Regions from separate parts of the Bradyrhizobium sp. 4 genome, predicted to be linked through region 1. Evidence: predicted binding sites of a transcription regulator. Region 1 holds the regulator's gene; the other holds the start of a gene.
The links. Region 1 encodes PhoB, which activates phosphate uptake and scavenging genes when phosphate is short. Its sites were predicted from a motif close to TGTCATNNANCTGTCAT; they were not measured.
Positions count from the first base shown of each region.

Region 2: a site for PhoB is predicted at 1,595-1,611, ahead of IVB45_RS25005 (YbhN family protein). Genes of this name have one in related genera too.

Region 1 is NZ_CP064686.1:7,309,963-7,324,982, forward strand. Features, by position in the region: gene IVB45_RS35085 (OpgC domain-containing protein) at 1-641, opposite strand, end outside; gene apaG (Co2+/Mg2+ efflux protein ApaG) at 822-1,226, shown strand; gene IVB45_RS35095 (Hsp33 family molecular chaperone) at 1,285-2,292, opposite strand; gene argF (ornithine carbamoyltransferase) at 2,530-3,477, opposite strand; gene IVB45_RS35105 (aspartate aminotransferase family protein) at 3,477-4,679, opposite strand; gene IVB45_RS35110 (GcrA family cell cycle regulator) at 5,135-5,647, shown strand; gene phoB (phosphate regulon transcriptional regulator PhoB) at 5,892-6,599, opposite strand; gene phoU (phosphate signaling complex protein PhoU) at 6,623-7,339, opposite strand; gene pstB (phosphate ABC transporter ATP-binding protein PstB) at 7,350-8,171, opposite strand; gene pstA (phosphate ABC transporter permease PstA) at 8,168-9,013, opposite strand; gene pstC (phosphate ABC transporter permease subunit PstC) at 9,018-10,007, opposite strand; gene pstS (phosphate ABC transporter substrate-binding protein PstS) at 10,107-11,120, opposite strand; gene IVB45_RS35145 (ATP-binding protein) at 11,264-12,562, opposite strand; gene IVB45_RS35150 (lysylphosphatidylglycerol synthase domain-containing protein) at 12,596-13,651, opposite strand; gene IVB45_RS38960 (hypothetical protein) at 14,001-14,132, shown strand; partial or broken gene IVB45_RS35155 (haloalkane dehalogenase) at 14,160-14,447, opposite strand; gene IVB45_RS35160 (hypothetical protein) at 14,525-14,821, opposite strand; gene IVB45_RS35165 (OmpA family protein) at 14,824-15,020, opposite strand, start outside.
Region 2 is NZ_CP064686.1:5,226,759-5,241,778, reverse strand. Features, by position in the region: gene IVB45_RS25010 (hypothetical protein) at 1-177, opposite strand, end outside; gene IVB45_RS25005 (YbhN family protein) at 332-1,414, opposite strand; gene IVB45_RS25000 (ferritin-like domain-containing protein) at 1,841-2,347, shown strand; gene IVB45_RS24995 (MFS transporter) at 2,507-3,910, shown strand; gene IVB45_RS24990 (EAL domain-containing protein) at 4,023-6,422, shown strand; gene IVB45_RS24985 (hypothetical protein) at 6,425-6,859, opposite strand; gene IVB45_RS24980 (hypothetical protein) at 6,939-7,526, shown strand; gene IVB45_RS24975 (YdcF family protein) at 7,607-8,206, shown strand; gene IVB45_RS24970 (PLP-dependent aminotransferase family protein) at 8,287-9,630, opposite strand; gene IVB45_RS24965 (DUF1127 domain-containing protein) at 9,814-10,050, shown strand; gene IVB45_RS24960 (universal stress protein) at 10,987-11,412, opposite strand; gene IVB45_RS24955 (histidine phosphatase family protein) at 11,483-12,016, opposite strand; gene IVB45_RS24950 (FAD-binding oxidoreductase) at 12,109-13,632, shown strand; gene msrB (peptide-methionine (R)-S-oxide reductase MsrB) at 13,689-14,201, shown strand; gene IVB45_RS24940 (flagellar hook-basal body complex protein) at 14,379-15,020, shown strand, end outside.

The DNA of each region.
Region 1 (15,020 bases):
ACCGCGTAGAGCGCGACCGAGAGGCCGAGCGTCACGTCGGGGCGCCATTTCATCAGCCACAGGATCAAGGGCAGCGCCAGCATCAGCACGATGTAGAGCGGCAGCACGTCCATGTTGACCGGACGGAAGCGCAGCAGCAGCGCCTGCACGATCGTGACGTCGGGCTGCTTGAGGAAATCCATGATGCCCATCTCTTCGGTGTAGAGCGGGTTCTCGAACCTGGTCGCGACGTAGGAGATTTCGGCAAGGAAGATCGTGAACAGGAAGACGTGGGCGACATAGATCTGCCAGACGCGCCGCAGGATGCGCGCGGTGGCGACGACGATGCCGGACTCCAGCATCGCCCGACCATAGACGAAGGCGGCGGTATAGCCGGAGATGAAGATGAAGATCTCGGTGGCGTCGCTGAAGCCGTAATTGCGGATCGTGAACCAGGTCAGAAGGCTCGGCGGCAAATGGTCGATGAAGATCAGCCACAGTGCCAGGCCGCGGAACAGGTCGAGCCGGAGCTCGCGCTCGCCGATGGCGGGCAGCGAAATGGCCGGCGATGCCGCGCGCGGCTTCGCACCCGCGGATTTGACCTCCACAGGTTTGGCGGTTCCCGCGATCGTCGATCCCGTCACTTGGTCGGCAATGGTCATCGGGGGCTAAAAACCCTTCCGCAAATCGCGACGTGGCAAGGAGTGTACCGGTCCGGCCGTCATCTCGCAAAGCGCCCGCATCACATGCAAAGACACTTGGACGTGTACTTCCCTGCGAATTCTGGCGGGACGATGTCGCCAGAACCGCCTCCGGCGTTTGGTTCCCGAGCAGATTTCGGTATGATGGCAATCATGTACCGCGCCGTGACCCGCCAGATCGAAGTGACCGTCGAGCCGAACTTTGTTCCGGAGCAGTCGTCGGCCGACCGCTCCCGCTATTTCTGGTCCTACACCATCGTCATCACCAATTCCGGCGACGAGACCGTGCAGCTCAAGACGCGGCACTGGATCATCACCGACGCCACCGGCCGGCAGCAGGAGGTGAAGGGCGAGGGCGTCGTCGGCGAGCAGCCGACGCTCGCCCCCGGCGAACGCTTCGAATACACCTCCGGCGTGCCGCTGACGACCGCCTCGGGCTTCATGACCGGCCGCTACCAGATGGTCAGCGCAACCGGCGAACGCTTCGAGATCGACGTGCCGACGTTCTCGCTGGACAGCCCGGACAACAAGCGGGTGTTGAATTAGGGTCTGAGATGGTCGGCACGCTTCGCTTTACCCGCCCTTACGGCACTACAGCACCGCGCTACGCGTCCTCGACGCCCGCCTCGTCCGGTGTGAACTCGTACACCGAGCTGCAGAACTCGCAGGTCACGACGACCTTGTCGTCCTTGACCATCGCGGCACGATCGTCGGACGAAAAGCTCTTCAGCATCGATGCCACCGCGTCGCGCGAGCAGGAGCATTGCGCCTTCAAGGGCAGCGGATTGAACACGCGCACGCCGCGTTCGTGGAACAGACGGTAGAGCAGCCGCTCGCCGGACAGCTCCGGATCGATCAGCTCGACATCTTCGACGGTCTCGATCAGCGAGCGCGCCTCGACCCAAGCATCGTCTTCAGCGACGGCATGCACCTCGACGCCTTCGGGCGCATCGCCGGGATGCAGATCGGCCTGCCGCGCGCGCTCGGGCGCCTTCGGCAGGAACTGCATCAGCATGCCGCCGGCGCGCCAGCGATGCTTGCCGCCGTCGTTCGAGCGCCATTCCTCGCCGACGGCGAGGCGCACGCGGGTCGGGATCTGCTCGGAGCGCAGGAAATATTCGTGAGCGGCGTCTTCCAGGCTGCCGCCGTCGAGCGCGACCAGGCCCTGGTAGCGGCTCATGTCGGGGCCCTGGTCGATGGTCATGGCTAGATGACCGTGCCCCAGCAGCGCGCCGGAATCCTTTGCATCGCCGAGGCGCGCGGCGTCGTAGCGCGCATAGGCGCGCAGACGATCCGGCGCCTGATAGTCCACGACCAGAAACGACACCGGACCGTCGGTCTGGGCCTGGAGGATGAAGCGGCCCTCGAACTTCAGCGCCGAGCCGAGCAGCGTGGTCAGCACGATGGCCTCGCCGAGCAGCTTGCCGACCGGCGCCGGGTAATCGTGCTTGGTCAGGATCTCGTCGAGCGCCGGACCAAGCCGCACCAGCCGACCGCGCACATCGAGCGCGTCGACCTCGTAGGGCAGCACGGCGTCATCAATCGGAACCGCGGATGGCGCGCGAACCGGGCCTTCGGGCCCGGTTTTCATGTCAGGGGATTGGGAAACCATGGCGCTTTATCTGGGGTCGGAAGGCGGAATTGGAAGGGGTTCGGAGCAGCTCATCTGGACACTGGTTTGATCATGATACGGCAAATTCGGTGTCGTCCCGGCGAAGGCCGGGACCCATAACCACGAATATTGGTTTGGCGAAAACTCGTTGCCTCCGCCGATCTGCCACAAGAGAGATTCCGCGGTATGGGTCCCGGCCTTCGCCGGGACGACGGAAAGTTAGCTCGCCGCGTCGATCTACTTCACTGCGTCGAAGCACCAGGCCAGAATGCCCTTCTGCGCGTGCAGGCGGTTTTCGGCCTCGTCGAACACGACGGATTGCGGACCGTCGATTACCTCGTCGGTGACCTCCTCGCCGCGATGGGCGGGCAGGCAGTGCATGAACAGCGCATCCGGCTTGGCCAGCGACATCAGCTGGGCATTGACCTGATAGGGCTTGAGCACGTTGTGGCGGTGCTCGCCTTCTTTGTCGCCCATCGACACCCAGGTGTCGGTCACGACACAATCGGCGCCGCGCACGGCGGCTTCGGCATCGGTGCCGAGCATGATCGGCGCGCCGGTTGCCTTGATGAAGTCGCGCATGGCTTTTTTCGGGGCGAGCTCCGGAGGTGTCGCGACATTGAGCTGGAACTTGAAGCGCTCGGCGGCGTGCGCCCAGGACGCCAGCACGTTGTTGTCGTCTCCGGTCCAGGCCACCGTCTTGCCCTCGATCGGGCCGCGATGTTCCTCGTAGGTCATGAGGTCGGCCATCACCTGGCAGGGATGCGAGCGCCGCGTCAGGCCGTTGATGACGGGCACGGTGGCGTTCGCCGCAAGCTCCAGAAGGGCGTCGTGATTGAGGATGCGGATCATGATCGCGTCGACATAGCGCGACAGCACCCGCGCGGTGTCGGCGATGGTCTCGCCGCGGCCGAGCTGCATCTCGGCACCGGTGAGCATGATGGGCTCGCCGCCGAGCTGGCGCATGGCAACATCGAAAGACACCCGCGTCCGCGTCGAGGGGCGCTCGAAGATCATCGCCAGCGTCTTGCCTTCGAGCGGCCTGACCGGCTGATGCGCCTTCTGCTTCGCCTTCATCGCGGTGGACGCGGCGAGCATGAGCTTGAGCTCCGACAGCGGCAGCTCGTTGATATCGAGGAAGTGCTTCGGTGTTTTCTTGGGTGTTTTGTCGGGCGACTTGCTCATCAGCTTGCCGCCCGCTTGTTGCCGGACAACGCCGTGCAGGCGCGCTCGAGCCGCCCGACGCTGTCCTCGATCTCGGCTTCGGTGACGATCAAAGGCGGCAGGAAACGCACGACATTGTCGCCGGCCCCGACGGTGAGCAGCTTTTCTGCGCGCAAGGCTGCAACGAGATCGCCCGAAGGCACCACGGCCTTGATGCCGATCAGGAGGCCCTCGCCGCGCACTTCGCTGACGACATCAGAGTGGCGGTCGATCACGGAGGCGAGCTTCTGCTTGAGCAGCAGCGACATCCTCTGCACGTGATCGAAGAAGCCGGGCTTGAGCATGACGTCGAGCACGGCATTCGCAGCCGAGATCGCGAGCGGATTGCCGCCGAAGGTCGAGCCGTGCGAGCCCGGCGTCATGCCGGATGCCGCTTCCGCGGTCGCAAGGCAGGCGCCGATCGGGAAACCGCCGCCGAGCGCCTTGGCCAGCGACATCACGTCGGGTTCGACGCCAAGGCGGCGGTACGCGAACAGATCGCCGGTGCGGCCCATGCCGGTTTGCACCTCGTCGAAGGCGAGCAACAGACCCTTCTCGTCGCAGAGCTGGCGCAACGCCCTCAGGAAGGCGGGCGTTGCCGAACGCACACCGCCCTCGCCCTGGATCGGCTCGATCAGGATGCCGGCGGTCTGCGGACCGATCGCCTTTTTCACCGCGTCGAGACCGCCATGCGCAACCTGGTCGAAGCCCTCCATCGGGGGGCCGAAACCTTCGAGATATTTTGCCGAACCCGTCGCGGCAAGTGTCGCCAGCGTGCGGCCATGGAAGGCGCCTTCGAAGGTGATCATGCGATAACGGTCGGGATGGCCCTTCGCGGCGTGATAACGGCGCACGACCTTGATCACGCATTCCAGCGCTTCGGCGCCGGAATTGCAGAAGAACACAAAATCCGCAAAACTTTCATTGCACAGGCGCGCGGCGAGCTTTTCGCCGTCCGGGCTCTGGAACAGGTTCGACATGTGCCAGAGCTTCGTGGCCTGCTCCTGCAACGCCGCGACCAGCGCCGGATGGGCATGGCCGAGCGCATTCACCGCCACCCCGGAGGTGAAATCCAGATAGCGCTCGCCACTGGTCGCGATCAGCCAGCAGCCTTCGCCACGCTCGAAACCGAGGTCGGACCTGGCGAAAACGGGGAGCAAATGCGGCGCTGCGCTGTTAGTCATGACGGTCACTTGAATGTTGCGGACGGTGTGAGCGTGCATTGCGCAACGCACCATCGACCGGCCCGGAAAACGAAACGTGCCGCCTCTTGAGGGCGGCACGTGCGACTATCTTAGGCCTGGTGAAACGGGTGTCAATGCCGCCCGGAAAGCCTCGCGAAACGCTGAATCCGTAGTCTTGCGGTGCCGATTTTGCGGGATTTAGCCACGGAACATGTGGAAGCGAGTCGGCGGACTCTTGCGCGGGAGTCACGCCATATTGTAGCGTTTGGATTGTCAGATACGACATCTCGTGCAGTGGTTCTGATCTTTAAGTCCTTATGTACCGGCGTAAACGTTCGGGCGTTCAAGACGCGCCCGGCGAGCCTTAAGGGATTCTGGCGGCACGGGTTTTTGAAGGCTTAGGCATTCGCTGCGAGGCCCCAGGATGGCGGGCGCGCAGCGAGGGAAAGGGTGCAATGACGGTTTTGACCTGGTCCGATGATCGCGTCGAGCAGCTGAAAAAGCTCTGGGAGGCCGGACTTTCGGCCAGCCAGATCGCGGCGGAGCTCGGCAATGTGACCCGCAATGCCGTGATCGGCAAAGTGCACAGGCTCGGCCTTTCGGGCCGCGCCAAGAGCCCTTCATCGGCAGCGCCGCGGCCGCGCAAGGCGCGCCCCGCGCAGCACATGATGCGGGTGAGCCGCCCGATCTCGCGCGGCAACACCGCGCTGGCGCAGGCCTTCGAGGTCGAGGCTGAGCCGGATCCGGTCACCTATGACAACGTGGTGCCGATGAGCCAGCGGCTGTCGCTGCTGGAATTGAACGAGGCGACCTGCCACTGGCCGGTCGGCGATCCCTCGAGCCCGGACTTCTTCTTCTGCGGTGGACGGGCGCTGTCCGGCCTGCCCTATTGCGCCCAGCACTCGCGCGTCGCGTACCAGCCGGCGTCGGATCGGCGCCGCGCACCGGTGAAGCCGGGCCCGCGGTAATTACGGCAAGTCGTCGCGCGAAGAAGGTTCAATTTCCGTGTCGTCCCGGCCTAGTGCGCAATTGCGCACGGGGGCCGGGACCCATACTCGGAGCGCGCGGTTGTTGCGCGAAAGAGGTCACTCCGAGTCTTCGCCAAACCACGTTCGGTGGTTATGGGTCGCGGATCAGCGCTCGCTTCGCTCGCTTGTCCGGGACGACGTCGAAGAATTCGGGGACAGCTTGCCAAGAAACAAAGCTGCAACCCTACACCTGCTCCGCCTTCGCAAACCGATCATCCAGCGCGTAACCGGCCCCGCGGACGGTGCGGATCGGGTCCTGCTCGCGGCCGAGATTGAGCAGCTTGCGCAGGCGGCCGATATGCACGTCGACGGTGCGCTCGTCGATATAGATGTCGCGGCCCCAGACGCTGTCGAGCAGTTGCTCGCGCGAGAACACCCGTCCCGGGTGCTCCAGGAAGAACTCCAGCAGGCGATATTCGGTCGGACCGAGATCGATCGGCCGGCCCGAGCGCGCCACGCGGCGCTTGTCGCGGTCGAGTTCGATGTCGCCAAAAGCAAGGACGGTGGCGAGCCGCTCGGGGCTTGCGCGCCGCAGCAGGCCTTTCACGCGCGCCAGCAGCTCCGGCACCGAGAACGGCTTGACGATGTAATCGTCGGCGCCGGTCGCAAGACCCCGCACCCGCTCGCTCTCCTCGCCGCGCGCGGTGAGCATGATGATCGGGAGCTGCTTGGTCTCGGGACGGGTGCGAAGCCGCCGGCATAATTCGATGCCTGACAGGCCCGGCAGCATCCAGTCGAGCACGATCAGATCGGGGATGTGCTCCTTGAGGCGGGTGTCGGCGTCGTCGCCGCGCATCACCGTCTCGACGTCATAGCCGTCGCCTTCGAGGTTGTAGCGGAGAAGCTCGGTCAGGGCTTCCTCGTCCTCAACCACCATAATGCGTGCGCCCATCGGGTCGTCGCTCCCTTAAGTCTTCAGGTGTTCGGTACCGTGTTGGCGAAGGTCGTCATGTCGCCCTTCGGTCGCTTGTCGGTGATCGCCTGACCCTCGATCATGTAGAACACGGTCTCGGCGATGTTGGTGGCGTGGTCGCCGATCCGCTCGATGTTCTTGGCGCAGAACATCAGGTGAATACAGAACGAGATGTTGCGCGGATCCTCCATCATGTAGGTGAGGAGCTCGCGGAACAGCGAGGTGCAGATGGCGTCGACTTCCTCGTCACCCTTCCACACCGCCATCGCCGCCGGCAAATCATGCGCGGCATAAGCGTCCAGCACCGACTTGACCTGCTGCTGCACGAGGTCGGTCATGTGCTCGAGGCCGCGGAACAGCTTGAGCGGATGGAAGTCCGTCTCCAGCGCCGCGACGCGCTTGCCCATGTTCTTGGCGAGGTCGCCGATGCGCTCGAGATCGGTCGCGACGCGCATGGCGCCGACGATCTCGCGCAGATCGACCGCCATTGGCTGGCGCCGGGCGATGGTGAGCACCGCGCGTTCCTCGATGCGCTTCTGCAGCGCGTCGAGCTCGGTGTCGATGGCGACGACGCGCTGGCCGAGCGGGACGTCGCGGCGGATCAATGCGTCGACGGACTCTACGATCATGCGTTCGGCGATGCCACCCATCTCGGCGACCAGGCGAGTGAGTTCCTGGAGGTCGGTGTCGAAGGCCTTTGCGGTATGTTCAGAACCCATGTCGCGTCTCCTAGCCGAACCGGCCGGTGATGTAATCCTGCGTGCGCCGGTCGGACGGCGACGTGAAGATCTTGCTGGTGTCGTCGAACTCGATCAACTCGCCGAGATACATGAAGGCGGTCTTGTCGGAGACGCGCGCCGCCTGCTGCATGTTGTGGGTGACGATCGCGATCGTGTAATCCTCGGACAGCTCCTGGATCAGCTCCTCGACCTTGGCGGTCGAGATCGGGTCGAGCGCCGAACAGGGTTCGTCGAACAGGATCACCTCGGGCCGCACCGCGACGGTGCGGGCGATGCAGAGGCGCTGCTGCTGGCCGCCGGAGAGCGACAGGCCGGAGGCGTTGAGCTTGTCCTTGACCTCGTTCCACAGCGCGCCGCCGCGCAGCGCCTTCTCGACGCGCCCGTCCATTTCGGACTTCGATATCTTCTCATAAAGACGGATGCCGAACGCGATGTTCTCGTAGATCGTCATCGGGAACGGCGTGGGTTTCTGGAACACCATGCCGACGCGGGCGCGCAGCAGATTGAGGTCCAGCTTGCCGTCGAGGATGTTGGTCTGGTCGAGCATGAGCTGACCGGTGGCGCGCTGACCGGGATAGAGGTCGTACATCCGGTTGAAGATGCGCAGCAGGGTCGACTTGCCGCAGCCTGACGGACCGATGAACGCCGTGACACGGTTGGCGCCGAGCGTCAGGTTGATGTTCTTCAGCGCATGGTGCTCGCCGTAATAGAAGTTCAGGTTGCGCACGGTCACCTTGGGGGGCGCCTCCGGCAGCACTGCCGCGTGCGGCAGTCCACCTGACGCGCTCATCGATACGGAAAGATCACTCATTTTGCGGTCCTCTCGGCGCCAAGGATGCGCGCGAAAATATTAAGGGCAAGAACGGTCAGGGTGATGAGCAGCGCGCCGCTCCAGGCCAGCTGCTTCCAATAGGCATAGGGGCTCTGCACGAAGTTGTTGATGGTCACCGGCAGGTTCGCCATCGTTTTGTTTAGGCCGAGGCTGAAGAACTGGTTGGACAGCGCGGTGAACAGCAGCGGCGCGGTTTCACCGGCGACGCGAGCGGTCGCGAGCAGCACGCCCGTGATGAGACCCGAACGGGCAGCGCGATAAGCGATCCGCTTGATCACCAGCGAACGCGGCAGGCCGAGCGCCGAGGCCGCCTCGCGCAACGCGTTCGGCACCAGCAGCAGCATGTCCTCGGTCGTGCGCAGCACCACCGGGATCACGATGACCGCGAGCGCGAGCGAGCCTGCGATCGCGGAGAAGCCGCGCATCGGCACCACCACCGCGCCGTAGATGAACAGGCCGATGATGATCGAGGGTGCCGAGAGCAGGATGTCGTTGATGAAGCGGATCACCGAGGTCAGCCGGTCATTGCGGCCGTATTCGGCGAGATAGGTGCCGGCGAACATGCCGAGCGGCGCGCCGATGCCGACGCCGATCACGGTCATGATCAGCGAGCCGACGATGGCGTTGAGCAGGCCGCCCTCGTTCGATCCCGGTGGCGGCGTGTTCTCGGTGAACAGCTGGACATTGAGTCCCGCCAGTCCGTTGTAGAGCAGCGTGATCAGGATCAGCGCGAGCCAGGTCACACCGAAGGCGGTTGCGGCGATGCAGAGCCCGCGGACGACGATATCCTTGCGGCGGCGGCGTGAGTAGATCGGGTTCATGGCGCTAGTTCCCCGCCTTCTTTTCCAGCCGCATCAGCATCAGCCGCGCCGCCGCGAGCACGAAGAAGGTCAGCACGAACAGCAGGAGGCCGAGCAGGATCAGGCCGGACTGGTGCAGGCCGTCGCTCTCGGCGAACTCGGATGCGATCGCCGCCGAGATCGTGGTGCCCGGCGCGAAGATCGACGACGAGATCCGGAACGAGTTGCCGATAATGAAGGTCACCGCCATGGTCTCGCCGAGCGCGCGGCCCAGCGCCAGCATGACGCCGCCGATGACGCCGACGCGGGTGTAGGGGATCACCACGCTGCGGACGACTTCCCAGGTGGTGCAGCCGACGCCGTAGGCGGCTTCCTTCAGCACCGGAGGCACCGTCTTGAACACGTCGACCGAAATCGAGGTGATGAAGGGCAGCACCATGATGGCGAGGATCAGCGCGGCATTGAACAGGCTGAGATAGGACGGGGGACCTGCGAAGATCGCGCCCAGCACGGGCACGCCATCGAAGATCTTGATCATGAAGGGCTGGAACGTGTTGGCGAGGAACGGGCCGAGCACGAAGAAGCCCCACATGCCGTAGATGATCGAGGGGATGCCGGCGAGCAGCTCGATCGCCATGCCGATCGGGCGGCGCAGCCATTGCGGGCAGAGTTCGGTGAGGAAGATCGCAATGCCGAGACCCACGGGAATGGCGATCAGCATCGCGATGAAGGAGGTGACGAGCGTGCCGTACATCGGCCCGAGCGCGCCGAGCACGGGCGGATCGGCGGACGGCGCCCAGCGCTGCGTCCACAGGAACGAGACCCCGAATTCCTTCATCGCCGGGAAGGCGCCGACGATCAGCGAAAGGATAATGCCGCCGAGGATCAGAAGCACCGAGATCGCGGAGAGCCGCGTGATCCAGTAGAAGGTGACGTCCCCGAGCTTGAACGCGCTCAAGGCCTTGGCGCGATCATACGGTCCGGCATCGTCGATTACATCGCTCTGAACGGCCATCTCTGCCACGCCGATCCCCTGTACCAAATAGCATACGTTTTTTTGTTGGTCCGCGCCCCGGATGCGGCGCAGCGCATCCGGGGCGCGAGCGTCGCGAGCCTAGCTCTTGATGTCGGCAGCCCAGGTCTTCTCGATCAGCTGAACGACCGGATCCGGCATCGGGATGTAGTCGAGCTCTTCAGCCGCCTTGCCGCCGCTCTTGAAGGCCCAGCGGAAGAACTTGATGGCTTCCTGCGAGGCCGCCTTGTCGGTGGCGTCCTTGTGCATGAGGATGAAGGTCGCCGCCGTGATCGGCCAGGACTTCTCGCCGGGCTGGTCGGTCAGGATGACGTAGTAGCCGGGAGCCTTGGCCCAGTCGGCGTTGGCGGCGGCCGCCTGGAACGCTTCGACGGTGGGCTGCACCGGCTTGCCGGCCTTGTTGACGAGACCGGTGTAGGTCAGCTTGTTCTGCTTGGCATAGGCGTACTCGACATAGCCGATCGAGTTCTTGGTCTGGCTGATGTTGCCGGACACGCCTTCGTTGCCCTTGGCGCCGACGCCAACCGGCCACTCGACGGCGGTACCCTCACCGACCTTGCTCTTCCAGTCCGCGCTGGCCTTGGCGAGGTAGTTGGTGAAGTTGAAGGTGGTGCCCGAACCGTCCGAACGGCGGACCACGGTGATGGCCTCCGAGGGCAGCTTCACGTTCGGGTTCAGCTTCTTGATCGCGGCGTCGTCCCACTTGGTGATCTTGCCGAGATAGATGCTGGCCAGCGTCTCGCCGTCGAACACCATCTCACCGGGCTTCACGCCCTCGATGTTGACCACGGGAACGATGGCACCCATCACCATCGGCCACTGGACGAGGCCGTCCTTCTCGAGCTGCTCGGCCTTGAGCGGCGCGTCGCTCGCGCCGAAGGTAACGGTCTTGGCCTGGATCTGCTTGATGCCGCCGCCGGAGCCGATCGACTGGTAGTTCAGACCGTTGCCGGTCTCCTTCTTGTAGGCATCGGCCCATTTGGAATAGATCGGGAACGGGAACGTCGCACCGGCACCGGTGATGTCGGCAGCAAAGGCCGCCGTCGTCGATGCGGCGACCATGCCAGCAGCGACGAGTGTTTTGAGGAAATTCATGCTGGTCTCCATACAGGGGAGCGAAGCGCCATCCGCGCCCGATCGCGCTCCCCGTGCCGCCCCTTTAGGAGCGGACAGCTGAGCTTTTACGAAGGTTTGGTGACAGTCGGATGACAGTGTTAAGCAGCTGAAATCGCTGGAATTTAGCTCAGAGCCGCAGGCTTGCCCTGGGGGAAACAGGCAGCGAAAGTGGCGCCCTGCTTGGGCACGCTTTCGATCAAAAGCCGGCCGCGATGGCGGTTAAGAATATGTTTCACCAGCGATAATCCGAGGCCGGTGCCGCCCTGCGAGCGGCTGTCGCCGACATCGACCCGGTAGAACCGCTCCGTCAGCCGCGGCAAATGTTCCGGCGCGATGCCGGGGCCGAAATCCCGGACCAAGACCCGGATTTCCTGAGTTCCATCAGGGGCGGAACTGGACGTCAGCGACACGATGACACGACCGCCCGAGGCGCCGTATTTGAGCGCGTTCTCGATCAAATTCTCGAACAGGCGGAGCAGCTCCTCACGGTCGCCCGCGATCAGCACCGGGGTCTCAGGCAGCTGGGTCTCGACCTCGACCTGGCGTTCCCGGGCCAGCGGCTCGAGCCCGTCGGCGACCTGCAAGATGATCGGCAGCAGGTCGACCAGGGTGTCGGGCCGCACATGGGCCGACAGCTCCACCCGCGACAGCGACAGCAGATCGTCGATCAGACGCGCCATCCGGGTGGCCTGGTTGTGCATGATGCCGAGGAAGCGCTCGCGCGCCTTGGGATCGTCCTTGGCCTGGCCCTGGAGCGTGTCGATGAAGCCGGACAGCGCGGCCAGCGGTGTGCGCAGCTCGTGACTGGCATTGGCGACGAAATCGGCCCGCATCTCCTCGACCCGGCGCAGCGGCGTCTGGTCGTGGAAGGTCATCAGCATGCATTTGTCGGCGCCGCCGAAGGTGGTCGGCACCGGCACCGGCGTGATGGTCAGCTCCATCCAGCGATCGACCGGGACATGGTCGAGATAGGTCGCGCGCCGCGGCTCGGTGGTCGCGATCGACTCGCGCAGGGCCGTGATGATCTCGGGCGAGCGCAGCGCGAACTGGGCGAGCTCATTCCGGCGCAGCGCCGGCGCGAGCTGGGCGGCCGCAGCGTTGAGATGGATGACGCGGCCGGCGCGATCGAGCAGCACCGCGGGATCTGGCATGCCGGCGACCACCGCGGCGACTGCCGCGCTCTCGACCGGGTTGACGCGGCGGGTCTCTTCGCGCGAGGCGGCGGTATCGTGCAGGCGCCACGGGATCAGCGCGGCGGCCGCGATGCAGACGAACACCGCAATCGCATGCAGTGCCGACAATTCGCCCAGCGAGACCACCACCGACAGTGCCAGCGCCGCGGCGATCAGGATGACGGTCGAGTGCCGCAGCCGGTCGGACCAGGGCTGGGAGGAGGGAGAAGATGGGGCGTCGATCGCCATCGGGGCGGGCTTCTCCAAAGGACTTTGCGCCGGTCAGGCGCCGCTGTCGCTGCGCTTTCTCACGTAAGCGGCTTCAGGTGCGGGGCCGGGGTCGAGCTTGAGCGCCGCCTGCTGCAGGCGTTTCGATCGCGCGCCGATGATAACTTCGCGAAACGTCAGCAAGATTACAGAAATGACGAAAGGGGACAGATAATAGAGGACGCGGAACAGCAGCATCCCACCCAGCAGCTCCTCCCGGTCCATCTGCCAGAGCCCGACCAGCATCGCCGCGTCGAACACACCAAGGCCTCCAGGCGAATGGCTGGCAAAGCCGAGCAGCGTGGCCGAGACGAAGATCACCGCGACCACCACGAAGCCGAGATTGGGCTCGTCCGGGACCAGCACGTACATCGCGAGCGCGCAGAAGCCGAGATCAATGATGCCGATCGCGATCTGGAGCAGGGTCAGCGGGCCGCCCGGCAGCATCACGGTCCAGGGCCCGCGGCCGACCATCCGCGGCTGGGTCCAGACCCAGACCACGTAAGCGACCAGTCCGACGATGATCATCATCGCCAGCATCCGGTTCAGCCAGGGCGGAAGCATGTCGATCGAGGCCGCGGCCTCCGGATGATAGGAGATGCCGAGGCCCAGCACCGCGGCATTACCGAGCCAGAAGGTCAGGCCGGCGAGGAAACAGATTTTTGCGACGTCGATCGCGTTCAGGCCGTAGGCGGAATAGATGCGGTAGCGCACCGCGCCGCCGGTGAAGACGCTGGCGCCGACATTGTGGCCGATCGAATAGCTGGTGAAGGCGGCGAGCGCGTTGATCCGATAGGGCACGTGGGGGTGGCCGATCGCGCGCACGGCGAACAGGTCGTAGAAGGTCAGCGTGAAATATCCCGCGGCGACGAACAGCGCCGCCATCGCAATCTGGCTCGGCTCGGTGCTCTTGATCGCTTCGAGGACTTCGTTGACATCGATGCCGCGCAGCATGTGGTAGAGCACATAGCAAGCGATGCCGATGACCGCGACGCTGATCACAACTCCAAGCTTATGCAGGATTTGCTTCTGGCGCAGAAACGACATCGCCCTGCGTATGGCTTCCAGCATCTAAACCTCGAACAACGCTTCAGCGGCCAGGGTGGCCGGCGAACAGGCGGACGACACGCAGGCACCCGACGAATCCTCGCCGGCGGCTCCGGCATCGCGCATGCCCCCTGCCCCTCCACTAGCGCGTTTTGGGGCGGAGTGGAATTCGACAATTCGAACAAAAAGTCGTGGCTTCAAGGTTTTAGGCAGGTTGCGGGCTCCTGATGCACGGTTTGGCGCTTTCGGCGGCAAGCCTGACGCGAATCTCCATGGCAATCCTGCGCAGACGCCATGAAGTTTTGATGATTTCGGCCGTACAATGTTCCGTCACGGCTTAAGTCGAAATCAATCTATGGGCGGGATTCCGCTGTTGAAAGAGGGTCACGCCGCGCGCGGCCGCCGCGGCGCGCACGATTACGTGGCCGACGGCTCGCGCTCGATCATCCGGTTGCACTGCGACATCACAGACGTCATTGCGGCCGCCCGCCAGCGGCCGCGATGAGCACGTCGTTCGGAGGTAGCGTTCTGCTCAGGCCGCAAGCTGCGGGCGCACCGCCTCGATGCCCGCGATCCAGCCGGCGACGGAGCGCCCGATCGCCTGGGGGTGATCCTCCTGGAGGAAATGCAGGCCGGCGCCGAGACGAACCAGCGCGCAGTGCTTCAGGGAGGCTGCGAACCGTTCGGCAAATTCCGGTGCGACCAGAGCTCCGGGCTCACCGGTGAACAGGAGCTTTGGATAGGACGACGAGGCCAGCACTGCATGCGCGGACTGGAGCACCTGATAAACGTCAGCGGGCTCGCCTGCGATCGGCATGTCAAGCGCCCACGACGCCTCTTCGCGTTTCACCTGCCGAGCGATGAGTTATCGGAGTTTGAGGCCCAGCGGATTCGAACTCAGGCCGGCGGCATGCTGCGCGCGACCACCCGGTCGCGCAGCCAGGCGCCGATGGCGGCGCCGACGAGGTAGCAGGCGAACATGGTCAGGCCGAGGTCGAGCCAGTAGCCGAAGCGGCCGGGGACCACATGCGCGAGCGAGGCCGCGACCAGGCCGGCAACAAGCACGGCGAGCCAGCGCGCGGTCACCTTCGAGGTGCCGTTGCCGCGTTGGACCACCGAGATCCAGCCCATGCAGAAGCCGAGCAGCAGCGAGCCGATCAGCCAGCCCAGATGGAACGAGACGAGATAGGGCATCGTCACCTCACCAGAAATTCGATGCGGCGGTTCTGCGCCTTGGCGTCTTCGCTGTCGTTGCCGGCGACGGGCTGCGTGCTGCCGTAGCCGACCGCGGTGAAGCGGCTGGCAGGCAGGCCGGCCTTGACCAGATAGTCGATCACCGCCTGCGCGCGCTTCTCCGAGAGTGCCTGGTTGAAGGAATCCTCGCCGTCGGCAT
Region 2 (15,020 bases), 2.1 Mb from region 1:
GACATGGAGCAGGAAGTCGCGCTCTTCGCGGAACAGCCGGAAGCGGTTGCGCACCTCCCAGCTGATCTGCATGGCGCCTGCGTCCTGCGCGGCCGCCCGCTCCAGCGGCAGGGCGGTGAGGAGCCCGGCGAGCAGCAGGGCACCAGCGAGGAAACGGCGAAGGGATACAGGGATCATGGCCCGCATTTTCAACGGCAAAGTTGAGGCGGAAATAAGAGAGTTGCTCTCCGCGTGCAACATCGGTCTGACGGTTTTGCTGGCCGGCGTCTAGCGGACTATCGTTGGAGCATGATCTTTCCGGAAAACCGCTTCGCACTTTTCCGCATCATGCTCAGCGCTTGCTGGCCTGCCGCAGCGACCGCTCGCGCTCAATCGCTGCCACCTGCTTGGGCAGGTTGGCCTGCGCGCAGGCCTCCGCCAGCCTTCGGCGCTCCTGCCAGGGCTCCACCACATTCATCCAGAGCTCGCGTGTGCCCATGATGGAGATGGCCAGTCCGAACGGGATCACGAAATAGAGAATGCGGAAGACAAGGAGCGTGGCCAGAAGCTGCTCGCGGCCGAACTCCGGCAGCGCCACCAGCATGGCGGCGTCGAACACGCCGAGCGAACCGGGGGCGTGGCTGGCAAAGCCGAGCAATGTCGCCAAAATGAACACCACCGAGAGCGACAGGAAGTCGATCTGCGGCGTGGCCGGCACCAGAAGGTACATCGCCAGCGCGCAGAATCCGAGATCGACGACGCCGATCAGGATCTGCACCAGCGTCAGCGGCGCTGACGGCAGCACCACCTTCCAGCCCTTCTGACCCAGCTCGCGGCGCTTCTCGCCCATGCACAGCCAGACCAGATACGCGCCGATCGAGGCGAGGCCGCCGAGCGCAATCAGCCGGTTGATCGACGACGGCAGCTGATCCATGTAGGAGGCGGCATCCGGATGGATGGCCATGCCGATCGAGAGCACGAAGATGTTACCGAGCCAGAAGGTCAGGCCCGACAGGAAGCAGATTTTTGCGACATCGATCGCATTCAGCCCGTAATCCGAATAGATCCGGAAGCGGATCGCGCCGCCGGTGAAGACGGTGGCGCCGATATTGTGGCCGATCGAATACGATGTGAAGCTGGAGAGCGCTGCGATGCGATAGGGCACGTGCTTCTTGCCGATCGTTCGCAGTGCAAAAAAATCGTAGAAGGTCAGCGTACAGAACGCGAAGCATACGCAGATCGCCGCCAGCCCGATGTTACCGCGGGGGATCTCGGTCAACGCGGTCAGGATGACCCCGGTGTCGATGCCCTTGAGCGTCCGTACCAGCGTGGTGATCGCGAACGCAATGATGAAGACGCTCGCCGCAACGCCGAGTCGCCGCCAGCCGATCCATCTCTTGAAGCCGCGCTTCAGCGCGGTCAGCAGTCCGTGCATTCATCCTCCCGGCGGGGGGCAAGACCGACCAGGCCAGACATTGGCTGGTCGGATGCGATCAGTGCCCGATGTGGGCTTGGATCGCTAGGCATGATGTAGCTCATTTAAGGCAAAAACAGTGACTTGTGCAGCCCTTGACAAGGATAGGTTCTGCCTTGGACCAGCTTGGACCAGCCACTTTGTCATACGCGGTTCACATCGGACGCGCGTTAAGCATATGAGTCGTGGGATCGGTCGCGTCCGTCCGTGACATGGTCTCAGATCCTGCACGGCCAGCATTGTTCCAGCGCAAGGGATGCGGGCTTTTTTGGAACGACGGTGCCGCGCGCTGGTTAGTGCCGCATCAGCAATCGAACATGGCGGAATAACCGGCTTCTCCTGCAAGCCGGTGCCTCCGTGTTCCCACAACCCGAGAGGATCGGACCGATGGGATTGTTCACAAAAGACATCAAAACCATGAACGACCTGTTCGTGCATCAGCTCCAGGACATCTATTACGCCGAGCAGCAGCTCACCAAGGCTCTGCCGAAAATGGCGGATAAAGCGACCGATCCGCAGCTGAAGCAGGGCTTTTTGACGCACCTCGAAGAAACCAAAGAGCACGTGAAGCGCCTTGAGGAAGTGTTCAAGATGCACGGTGCGCAGGTGAAGGCGGTCGATTGCCCGGCGATCGACGGCATCATCGAGGAAGCCGACGAGACCGCCGGCGAAGTCGCCGACAAGGCGGTGCTCGACGCCGCGCTGATCAACGCGGCACAGGCGGCGGAGCATTATGAGATCGTCCGCTACGGCAGTCTGATCGCCTGGGCGAAGCAACTCGGCCGCAACGACTGCGCCAACGTGCTCGCCAAGACGTTGGAAGAAGAGAAAGCGACCGACAAGAAGCTGACCACGCTCGCCGAGAGCAAGGTGAACCTGCGCGCGGCGAGCTAGGGCAAGGCGCGGCCTGGATCAGGACAGAGCGTCGCGCGGCCGTTCGCGCGACGCTCGCGCATCACATATCCATCATGCATTCATCATTCGATCGTTGTCGTAACATGACGGCGGGTTGGAAGCGTATCGTTCGCATGGGGCTGCAACCGAGATGGCAGCATGCGAGTAAGCACCGTCAAATACGAAGCCTTCGGAACCGGCGCGCCGCATGCCGGCTCGCGCCTTGCGACATCCCTCACCCTTGCCGCGATGAGCCTTGGTTATGGCGTGGTGCAGCTTGACGTCACCATCGTCAACACCGCGCTCGATGCAATGGGCAGGACGCTCGGAGGCGGCGTCGCCGAGCTGCAATGGGTGGTCAGCGCCTACACCATTGCGTTTGCCGCATTCATCCTGACGGCCGGCGCGCTCGGCGACCGCATCGGCGCCAAGCGCGTCTTCATGGCGGGATTCGCCATCTTCACCGTGGCCTCGCTCGCCTGCGCGTTGTCGCCCAATGCGACCGTGCTGATTGGGGCGCGGCTGGTCCAGGGCCTGGCGGCGGCGATCCTGGTGCCGAACTCTCTTGCCCTGCTCAATCATGCCTATCCGGACGACCGCGAGCGCGGCCGCGCCGTTGCAATCTGGGCCGCCGGTGCGAGCCTCGCGCTCACTGCCGGCCCCTTCGTCGGCGGCGCGCTGATCACGCTGGTCGGCTGGCGCGCGATCTTCCTGGTCAATCTGCCGGTCGGACTCATTGGCATGTGGCTGAGCTGGCGATACGCCAGCGAAACCACGCGGGCTCGCTCGCGCGAGATCGATCTGCCGGGCCAGCTCGCGGCAATTGGTGCGCTGGGGGCGCTCGCCGGCGCGATCATCGAAGGTGGCGCGCTTGGCTGGGACCATCCAGCTGTGATCGCGGCCTTCGTCGCAGCCGCAATTCTCGCCGTGCTCTTCGTCTGGCGCGAGAGCCGTGCGGCACAGCCGATGTTGCCGCTGTCGCTGTTCAGCCACCGGCTGTTCGCGCTGACCTCGCTCGTCGGCCTGCTCGTCAACATCGCGATCTACGGCCTGATCTTCGTGCTCAGCCTGTATTTCCAGAGGATCAACGGGCTGTCGGCATGGTGGACCGGTCTCGCCTTCGTGCCGATGATGGGCGTGGTGCTGCCGGTCAATCTGCTGGCGCCGCGCCTCGCCGAGCGGATCGGCCCGTGCCCGACCATCGTCGTCGGCGCCTGCGTCTCGGCGCTCGGTTGCGTCGGCCTGCTCTGGATCGAAGCCGGCACGAGCTATTGGGCGATCTTTGCGCAGATGATCGCGATCAGCAGCGGACTTGGGCTGCTGGTGCCGCCGCTGACCTCGACCTTGTTGGGCAGCGTCGAGAAGGCACGCTCCGGTATCGCTGCGGGCGTGCTGAACGCGACGCGACAAACCGGGAGCGTGCTCGGCGTCGCGCTGTTCGGCTCGCTGGTGGCCTCGGAGGGCGCGTTCATGATGGGCCTGCACCTGTCGCTGGTCGTGTCGGCGGCCGTGCTGCTGCTCGCCGCCGCCGTGATCGGCCTCGGCGCGCCGGCGCGCGGATGAACAATCCGAGCGAATGCACACAGCTTCCGTTCACCATCCCCGAAACGGGCGTGTAGCCGGTTACCGACTGTCCATCTCTGTCGGTTCAAGTGCGGGTCGATAGGGGCCCGCAATGTATCAAGTTCTCTACTGTCTCACCGAGGAGCACGACTGGCGGCTCGTCGCGCTTGGCGGCGCGGTGTGCCTTCTCGCAAGCGCGGCGGCGATCAGCCTGTTTCACCGGGCGCGCGCGACGCACGGCTCCGGGCGCCTGGTCTGGATCGCCCTGGATGCCGCCGTCAGCGGATGCGGCATCTGGGCGACGCATTTCATTGCGATGCTCGCCTACGGGCCGGGCGGCGCCGGCGCCTACAACATCCCGGTGACGATCCTTTCGCTGATCCTCGCGATCTCCTTAACCTTCGTGGGGCTGAGTCTGGCGGCATCCTCCGCGCGCGCGCCGTGGATCGTGCTCGGCGGCGCCATCGTCGGCACCGCGGTCGCGACGATGCATTATACCGGCATGGCGGCGCTGGAGATGCCGGCACGCGTCGACTGGATCGGGAGCACGGTTGCCGCCTCGGTGCTGTTCGGAATTGTCTTTGCGGCGCTCGCGCTGTTTGTCGCTGCGCGGCGCGACGACCTGTTCCATGCGCTAACCGCGAGCACCCTGCTGACGGTCGCCATCGTCGCACATCATTTCACCGCAATGGGCGCCGTCGTTCTGACGCCGGATCCGACGCTCGCGACCAGCGGGTTATCGATCCCGGCGGCCTCGTTGTCCTTCTTCACAGCGGGTGCCGCGGTCGCGATCATCGCGATTGCGCTCGTGGCCGCGCTGCTCGACCGCCGCGCCAAGGGCGAATTGGGCCGCCAGCGGATCGTGCTGGACACGGCGCTCGAGAACATGTCGCAGGGACTGTGCATGTTCGATGCGGACGGCAAGATCATCCTGTTCAACGAGCGCTATGCCGCGATGCTCGGCCGCACCGACATCCTGCTCACCGGCCGGCTGCTCGTCGACGTGCTGCGAGAGGAGCAGGCGAAGGGTCAGTGGCAGGGCGATGCCGGCGAATTCTTCGCCCGCCTCGTCGCCGACGCGCGCGAGAGCCGCACCACGACGGACGTCGTGACCAGGTTCGGCCGCTCCATCCGGGTCGTGAACCAGCCGATGCAGGGCGGCGGATGGGTCGCGACCTTCGAGGACATCACCGAATGGCTGGAGGCCCAGGCCAAGATCTCGCACATGGCCCGCCATGACGCGCTGACCAGCCTGCCGAACCGTGTGCTGTTCCACGAGCAGCTCGTGCAGGGACTGCGCCGGACCAGATCGGGCGACCAGCTCGCGGTGCTTTGTCTCGATCTCGATCACTTCAAGGACATCAACGACTCGCTCGGCCATCCCATCGGCGACGCGCTGCTCAAGGAGGTCGGGCGCAGGCTGAAGGCCACCGTCGGCGAGAGCGACACGGTGGCGCGGCTCGGGGGCGACGAGTTCGCCGTGGTTCAGATCGGACGTTCGGAGGAAACCGCGGCAAGATCCCTTGCCGGCCGCCTGGTCGAGGTGATCTCGGCGCCCTATGAGATCGACGACCATCAGATCATCATCGGCGTCTCGATCGGCATCTCGCTGTCGCCGCAGGACGGCAGCAATCCCGACGAGCTGTTGAAGAACGCCGACCTCGCGCTGTATCGCGCCAAGGCTGACGGCCGCGGCACCTATCGGTTCTTCGAGACCGGCATGGATGCGCGCGCGCAGGCGCGGCGTCTGCTGGAGATGGACCTGCGCGCCGCCCTGCAACGCGACGAGTTCGAGGCTTACTATCAGCCGATCCGCGACGTCGTCAGCGGTCGCGTCGTCGCGTTCGAGGCGCTGCTGCGCTGGAACCATCCAGAGCGCGGCCTGATCGCGCCGATGAACTTCATTCCGCTGGCCGAAGAGACCGGACTGATCATCCAGCTCGGCGAATTCGTGCTGCGCTCCGCCTGCACGGACGCGGCCACCTGGCCCGACGATGTCGACGTCGCCGTCAACCTGTCGCCGGTGCAGTTCAAGAATCCGAACCTGATCGCATCCGTGACCGAGGCGCTGGTCGCGTCCGGACTCGACGCGCGCCGTCTCGAGCTCGAGATCACCGAATCCGTGCTGCTCCAGAACAGCGAGGCGACGCTGGCCACGCTGCACGACCTCCGCGCCATGGGCGTACGCATCTCGCTCGACGATTTCGGCACCGGCTATTCATCGCTGAGTTATCTGCGCAGCTTCCCCTTCGACAAGATCAAGATCGACCGCTCCTTCGTGTCGGAACTCGCGACGCGTGAGGATTCCATGGCGATCATCCGCGCCGTGACCGGGCTGGGCCGGAGCCTCGGCATCGTCACCACGGCTGAGGGGGTGGAGAACGACGCGCAGCTCGAGCTGCTCCGGCGCGAAGGCTGCACCCAGGCGCAGGGCTATCTGTTCAGCAAGCCGCGGCCCGCTGCCGATGTCGCGATCATGCTGGACCGACCGCCGTTGCGCGCGACCGCCTGAGGTTAGCCGCGGCGCAGTGCGAAATGCGCGCCGCAGAACGCCATCACGGCACCGAGGCCTAGCGCGGCAATCCCCGCCAGCACGCCCGAGACCGTCGGCACCGGGCTCGGCGCCGAGGCCACCTGGCCTGCGCCCGCAAGCAGCAGCACGCCGACCGCGATCAGGAATTGCCGCATCCGTTGCGGGATCTGGCCCGAGACGGCGCTCTGCATCAATGTCGCCGTGAAATAGCCGCCGGAGAAGCCGACGGAGGCGATCAGCCACCAGGCGATCGCCGCGCCCGCCGGTATGAACTCGTGCGTATCCGAGTGCCAGAGGCCGCCGAGGTCGAGCCCGTAGCGCGCGCCCAGCATGTGCACGGCGAGCGCGAGCAGCACGCCCGAGATCACGGCGGCGCCGAGAATCAGGCGGCGCGGAAAAAAAATCGTCTCAGCCATGTCCCGCTTGTAGGATGGGGCAGGGCGCTCACGCAAGCGGATCGCAGATGGGATCGCCCGGATTGGATCGATTGTGAAGATGCAGGATTCGGGAGCTGAGGCGGCTGCGGGCGCGAGCTACGCCTACAAGGCGTCGCTGATCGGCTCGGCGCATCGCTTCGAACTGACGGAGGAGGGGCTGTCCTGGCACATCGGCGGCCGTTCGGCCCTGTGGCGTTATGACGAGATCAGTGCAATCCGGCTGTCGTTCCGCCCGGTGTCGATGCAGCAGCACCGCTTTCGCGCCGATGTCAGCCACACCGGTGGCGGCCGTATCGCGATCCTCTCGACGAGCTGGCAAACCGCGGCCCTGATGGCGCCGCAGGACAATGGTTTTCGCGACTTCATCGTCGCGTTGCACGCGCGCATGGCGCAGGCCGGCAGCCGCGCCGAATTGACCGCGGGCCTCGGCCGCAGGACCTACGCGACAATGCTGGCTTTTCTTGCGGTGCTTGCAGTGGCGATGACGGGGCTCCTGATCCGCGCGCTCGCGATCGGCGAATTCGCCGGGGCGCTGTTCATCATCGGCTTTGCCGCGCTGTTCGCCTGGCAGATCGGCCGGTTCGTCCGGCGCAACCAGCCGCGGAGCTACAGCTTCGATCGCGTGCCGAGCGCCTTGCTGCCCTAAATAGCCTTGCTGCCTTGGGTGCAATGGGCCGCAACCAAACGTGACTTCGCGCCGTTGCGGCGGTGTCGCATCGTGCTGCCATGTCAACCATGGACCGCGGCACGCGTAGGCCTTCGGCGGATGAGATCTCCGAGATCAACCGCGCACATCTGATCGATACGCCGCTGCAGCCGGCGGACCTCCTGTTCATGTTCGGCACCCGAGAGGACGTCACGCTGCGGGCCGATACGGCGGCGCGACTATGGCGCCAGGGCTATTTCCGCTGGTCGATTGTCAGCGGCGGCGTGACGGCGGGCTCGGAGCAATCCGAGTGCATGATCATCAAGGCGGCGATGGTCGCGGCGGGCATTCCGGCCGACCGAATTCTCGAGGAACATCGTGCCCGAAACACCGGCGAGAACGTGATCCTCTCGCTGCCGATCATTGACGCGGCGCTCGGGCTGCACAATGTCCGCAGCGTGATCTGTCTCGGCAACACCTGGACCGCGCGGCGCTATCCGATGACGCTGCACCGGCACTGGCTGGAGGTCGAGAAAATGCTGCTCACGGTCGACAGCTTTGCGACGCCGCGCGCGCTCTGGCACACCGATCCCGAATTTCGCCGCCGCATGCTGCACGAATGGGACAAGATCGAGCCTTACAAGGCGAGGGGCTTCATCGCGGAATGGCCCGAGGCCTGAGCGGAGGAACGGCATCAGATTATTGCTTGACGCGTTTTCTTGACGCGAACCGGTACCCACTTCGCTCGAGAACGCTTTAGCTACTCCGTCGAGTCGAAATCCTCTTCCTTGGTGCCGAGCAGCGATGCGATCGTGCGCAGGCCGGAATCGAGCTGCTCGAACGAGGGCGGGGCGAGCGCGAGCCGCACCGCGTTCGGCGCGTGGCCATGGGCGATCGCGAAGGTCGAGGACGGTGTCAGCGCGATGCCGCGCCGGGCTGCTGCGGCGACGAAGGTCTGCGAGCGCCAGTGTGCCGGCAGCGTGAGCCAGAGGTGATAGGAGCGCGGATCGGCGGCGAGCTGGTAGCCGGCGAGCAGCCTTGCCGCAGCCTGCTGGCGGCGCGCGGCGTCGACGCGTTTCAGCCGCGTCAGCTCGGCGACGGTGCCGTCTGCCATCAGCCGCTGCCCGGACGCCAGCGCATGGCCGGACGCGATCCAGCCGCCGGTGCGGACCGCGCTCATCACGCTCTCACGCAATCGTGGCGGCGCGACCAGGATGCCGAGCGCGAGGCCCGGCGCGACCTTCTTGGACAGGCTGTCAATCACGATGCAGCGGTCGGGTCCGAGCGCGGCCAGCGGCGTGTCGTCGGCCAGGAAGCCGTAGACGGCGTCCTCGATGATGGTGAGATCGAGTTTCTCGGCGACGCGCATGATGTCCGCGCGCCGTGTCGCGTTCATGGTGACGCCGAGCGGGTTCTGGATGATGGGCTGGAGATACAGCGCCGATAGATGCGCCTCGCGATGCGCCTTCTGGATGGCGTCGGGGCGCGCGCCAAATTCGTCGATCGGTATCGGGACCAGCGTCACGCCGAGCCGTGCGGCGATGCTCTTGACGTAAGGATAGGTCAGCGCCTCGACGCCGCAGCGGCCGCCGGTGGGAACGAGGGCTGCGAGGGCGGCCGCGAGCGACTGCTTGCCGTTGGCGGTGAAGACGATCTGCTCGGCCTGCGGCGCGAAATCCTTGCGCGCGAGATAGGCGGCGGCTGCATTGCGCGCGCTCTTGGTGCCGGTGCTGGTGGAGACGCGCAGTGCGGATTCGAGCGCGTCGACGCGTTCGAGGCCCGCAAGGCTCTTGGCGATCATCGCCCATTGCTGCGGCAGCAGCGGATAATTGACCTCGAAATCGATCCGCGCGTCGCGCGGCTCGCTCAGCGCCTCGACCTCGCGCCTGATGGCGCCGGAGATGAAGGTGCCGCGGCCGACTTCGCCGACGACGAGGCCGCGGCGGAGCAACTCCGTATAAACCCGGCTCGCGGTCGAGACCGCGATGCCACGGTCATAGGCAAAATTGCGCTGCGGCGGCAGCCGATCGCCCGGTCTTAACGTGCCGTTAGAGATATCGAGAGCAATGGCATCGGCAAGCTTCACGTATTCGAACTTGGACATTATTGCACCGAGATCAATGTTTCACTTGCTCCGAGGAGTGTACTGGAGCATTTAAGTTCCATCAAGCTTCACGATTGGGCCGAGGAGAGCGAGTGCAATCCGAGGCAAATGAGGTGCAGGCGCTCGGGCGCTTGCGCCAACGGCATCCGCTTCGCCGCGTGGACAACAGGCCGGAGAAGGACCATGACCACGATCTCGCAGCCCGCCGGGCGGAGTTTACGCTCATCCTCGTCGGACGGATTTTTCCGCAAGCTGGCCAACGGCGCCTATGCGCTGTTCGACCGCCTGGAGCAACGCTCCGCCGTCAAGACGCTGAACGACCTCGATGACCGGGCCTTGCGCGACATCGGGATCACGCGCAGCCAGATCGAGGACGCGGTCTACGGCCAGGCCAAAGCAGAGCTGACGCGGTATCTGTAAGCGCTTTCGCTCGTGTCCAGGACGCGCTGCAACGCCTCTTCGCGTTGCTGCGCAGAGCCGGGACTGGAGCTTCGGGCACACCTGCTTCAACATCGTCATTGCGAGCGCAGCGAAGCAATGCAGATTCCCCACCGCGGAATGACTCTGGATTGCTTCGCTGCGCTCGCAATGACGGCGTTTGGGGGTAGCACTGTCGCTCCTTTAGCTCGCGCCTTCATCGCAGACACACCTTCGCCTTCTCGCGGCTTGTTTTGCCCGAGCTTTGCTTCATCGCCTTGCCCTCAGTTGAAAGAGGGCGCAGGGAAGACCGGGCGCCGGCTGGCACCCGCGGTCCACTGTGCGATGTTGCAGTAGGAAATTTGCACAGCGGCATACAGGCGGAGCCAAAACGTCCGGCCTTCCCTGCGCAGTGGTTTTACGGCTTATGCCGTGCTCTCCCCGGGGAGCGATGCACTATTGCCCCCGTCGCCTTGCGGATGGCTGATGCTGCGAACCCGGTCGGGCCGCCACATCACCACAAGACTTGACGCACAGACCCCGGGCGTCAGGACGACACGGTTTTGCCGTACGCTGATCACACCGGTCGTGTGCGCGACGCTTTCGCTCACGGTTGCCCGCCCTGCGAAGCCATTCGCGCCGGTGTGGCCCGCGTCCGCCGCTGTCCGGCCCGCGTTCGTGACGATCGCGATACGCCCCTCTTCCTTGGGCCGGGTTGCCGCGACACATACGCCGTTTCCGAATTTCGGTAAAGTGGAATATTTTAGCGGCGGGCGTTGACCGACAGCTTGGGTGTTTTGCCCGACGGGCAATGCAAGGGCTTGTAGCCCGGATGAGCGAAGCGACATCCGGAAATCGTGACACGAGCTGCCCCGGGTATCGCTTCGCTCATTCGGGCTACGGCCTGGCTGCTTGCAATGCTGAGTTTTGCCGCAACCCTCAGTGCCTCACCACCAGCACCGAGCATTTTGCGTAGCGCACGACATGCCCGGCATTGGAGCCGAGGAAATAGGTGCGCATCGCCGGTCGGTGCGAGGTCATCACGATCAGCTCGGCCTTCATGTGCACGGCTTCCTCCAGGATCTCGTGATAGATGCCGCCCTGGCGCACCACGCTGGAGATGCGGGAAGGCTCGATGCCGGACTCGCGTGCGACGATGGCGAGGGCTTCTTCCGAGGTCTGGCGCTGCTGTTCGTCGAAATCGGCCGGCACGTATTCGGCCAGCATCACCGGCGTCATCGGCAGCACGTTGAGCAGGCGCACCACGCCGCTCCAGGTCTGCGACAGCGTTGCCGCGGTCGCGATCGCCGGCTTGGCGAGGTCGGTGTCGGCGAGGTCGATGGGCACGAGGATGGACTTGAACATCTGCGCCTCCAAATCTTCCAGTCAGGACGTCTTGCCGGCACGTCGCGCGATCAACCCGATCGAAGCAGCCTTAACTTCGAAGCAACCTCGGACTGACGAACTGCACCAGCTTGCCGCGGCGGTAAGCCACGTCGCCCCAATCCTTGACGTCAAAGTCGAAGATCGCAAGCCCCGACGTGGGCAGGTTGTCGGCGAGCGCCTTGGCGGCGGCGGGATCGCCGCCGCCCGTCAGCATCAGGGCGATCTCGTGCATGCCCGGATTGTGGCCGACCACCAGCAACTGCTTCGGGTCGGCCGGGACGGTTGCAGTGCGAATGGATTCCAGGATCTGGGCGGGATCGGCGGCGTAGAGTTCCGGCAGGACCTCCACCTGCGGCGCGGCGACGCGGTCCTTCATGGTCTCCCAGGCGATGTCCCAGGTCTGCCGGGCCCGGACCGCATGCGACACCAGCACGGCCTCGGGAAAGGGGGGATGGGAGGCCATCCAGTCGCCGATCTCGGCGGCATCCTTGTGGCCGCGGTCGTCGAGCCGGCGGTCCTGATCACGGCCGCTCGGCGCGTCGGTCTCGGTCTTGGCGTGACGCAGCAGCAGCAAACGGCGCATGGCATTCTCGAATCGTTACACAACCAGGATAATCTACAGGCGCTGGTCGAGGACAAGGTGACAAGCGGCCGCTCAGTCCTTTAAGAAACGACATGAGCGAGACTTTCACAAGCGTGTCCCAGGAAGAAGCCGGCTTTCGCGACCGGGCGCGGCTGTCGTTCGACCTCGATGCGGACATTTGCGTCATCGGGGCCGGGCTTGCCGGACTGTCCATCGCGCTCGAGGCGGCCCGGCTGGGGGCCAGCGTCGCGGTGCTCGAGGGCCGCCACATCGGCTGGAACGCTTCCGGCAATCAACTCGGCACCGTGATGCCGGGCTTCGCGCTGCCGCTAGCCGAACTGATCGAGCGGATCGGATTCGAGGACGCGCGGGAATTGTGGACGCTGTCGAAAGCGGGCGCCGAGTTCGTCCGGGCCAACGCCACGGAAGAGAACATGCCGGGGATCGGCCCGACCGCCGGCGTGCTCGAGGTCTCCAACGTCGATGCCGGCGACCGGCTGATCAGCCGCTTGCAGATGCTGAACGAGGATTTCGACACCGAGGCCGAGGGCTGGCAGGTCGATCGCGTCCGCGAGGTGCTCAAGACCGATCACTACTTCCATGGCGTGTATTATCCGAAGGCGTTCCAGGTCGACGGGCGCAAATATGTGCACGGCCTCGCGGCGCTGGCGCGGCGGGCGGGGGCGCGCATCTTCGAGGATACGCCGGTCGTCAGCATCGATCATTCCGGCATCCGCAAGCGCATCGTCACGCCCTCGGCGCGGCTGCGCGCCACCCATATCGTGCTCGCCGGCAACATCCATCTCGGTGCGCCGTTGCGGCGCCTGTCGGAGACGCTGCTGCCGGTCTGGCGCTATGCCGGCATCACCGCGCCGCTCGGCGAGCGCGTGCACGAGATCATCGCCTTCAAGGGATCGGTGATGGATTCCGACGGCGTCGATCATTTCCGGATCGTCGATGGCGACCGCCTGATGTGGGAGAGCCCGGAGACCACCTGGGCGGCGCGACCACAACGCTTTGCGGGCGCCGTCAGGCGGCGGATCTGGTCCATCTTCCCCCAACTCGGCAATGTCGAAATCACCGAGACCTTCGGCGGCGCCACCGGCCAGACCGTGCATGGCATGCCGCAGATCGGCCAGTTGCGCAAAGGCCTGTGGGTGGCCAGCGGGTTCGGCCGCCAGGGCATGAACACCTCGGCCATGGCCGGGCAGATGATCGCGCGCAGCATCCTGTGGGGCGACGAGCGCTGGAAGCTGTTCTCGCCGTTCGAGCTGGTCTGGGCGGGGGGAACGACGGGGCGGGTTGCCGGCCAACTGGTCGGAATCTGGGGTAGGGCGAGTTCCGCTGCCGCAGGCTCGCTTGCGCGCTATCGTGAACGTGCCAGGGTCAGGGACAGAGAACGCGAGACACGCCTCGCCGAAGCCAACCGGGCCGCCGGCACCGGTCCGCGCCGGCCTCCGTCAGGCGTCAGGCCGCGGCTTGCCCAGCCGCCCAAAACTGCGGCAGAAGCCATTGAACCAGCCTCGGAACCAGCCTCGGAACCAGCCCCGGAACCGGTCTCGCGCGACGACAGCGTCCCGCAAGAGACCCGAGAAAAATCCCGCCCGGAAGTGTAACGTCTGCCGTGAGAGCCCGTATCTCAGGGCGTAGACGCTCCCGCATGGAGAATGAGATGTTTGACCGCCGCATCCTGTTGACGACCGTCGCCGGCCTGTTCGGCCTTGCGGCCTTCCGCTGGCTCAGAGCATCGCCCGCGGAGGCTGGAGAGAAAGCCGCGCAAAAATTCGAGATCGAGAAGACGGACGCCGAATGGCGTGCCCAGCTCACCCCGCAGCAATATGAGATCCTGCGCAAGGAGGGCACCGAGCGGCCGGGCTCCAGCCCGCTGCTCAAGGAGCACCGCAAGGGCATCTTCGCCTGCGCCGGCTGCGACCTGCCGCTGTTCGCCTCCGACACCAAATTCGAGAGCGGCACGGGCTGGCCGAGCTTCTACCAGCCGATCGAGGGCAATGTCGGCAAGACCGAGGATCGCACCTTTGGCATGCTCCGGACCGAGGTGCATTGCCGGCGCTGCGGCGGCCATCTCGGCCACGTCTTCGACGACGGTCCCAAGCCGACCGGACTGCGCTACTGCATCGACGGTTTCGGGCTGGTCTTCCATCCCGCGGCGGCGTCCGCAACCTAGGTTTCGTCCGGCAATTGTTGCCGGTCCCGGCAATTGTGCCCCGGTCGTCAGACCGGGGCTTTTTCATTAAGTCATTGATTTCGTGAAAGTACCCGCATTGGCATAGCCCTTGCGACAGTCTCCTCCGACTGCGGCCATGGTCGACCGGCCGCCGAGATCGGATCTGGAGACAAAGTTATGGGTATCTTCGATGCAATGAACACCTCGGTGGGTGGCCTGCAGGCGCAGTCCTACGCCCTGCAGAACATTTCCGGCAACATCGCGAACTCATCCACCACCGCTTACAAGGGCATCGGCACCAGCTTCGTCGATCTCATTCCCGACTCATCGGTCCCGAGCAAGCAGGTCGCGGGCGGCGTGACGGCCAACGCCAAGGCCACCATCACCACGCAGGGTACGATCTCGGGCTCCAGCGTCGCCACCAACATGGCGATCACCGGTGACGGCTTCTTCTCGATTCAGAAGGCGACGGGCGTGGTCGACAACGCGCCGGTGTTCAGCGGCGTCACCTATTACACGCGGCGTGGCGACTTCCAGCTCAATGCCAACGGCAATCTGGTCAATGGCGCCGGCTACTATTTGATGGGTGTCACGGTCGACCCGAAGACCGGCAACCCGCAAGGCAACGTCGCGACAGTCCTGAAATTCCAGAACAACTTCATCCCGGCGCAGGCGACCACATCGATCCAGTACGCGGCCAACCTGCCGACCCAGCCGAACACCGTGGCGAGCACGACGGCGGCGACCAAGACGCTGCTGGCGGCCGGCGGACTGAACCCATCGGACTTCGCGGCCAACCCGCTGCCGGTCGGCACGCCG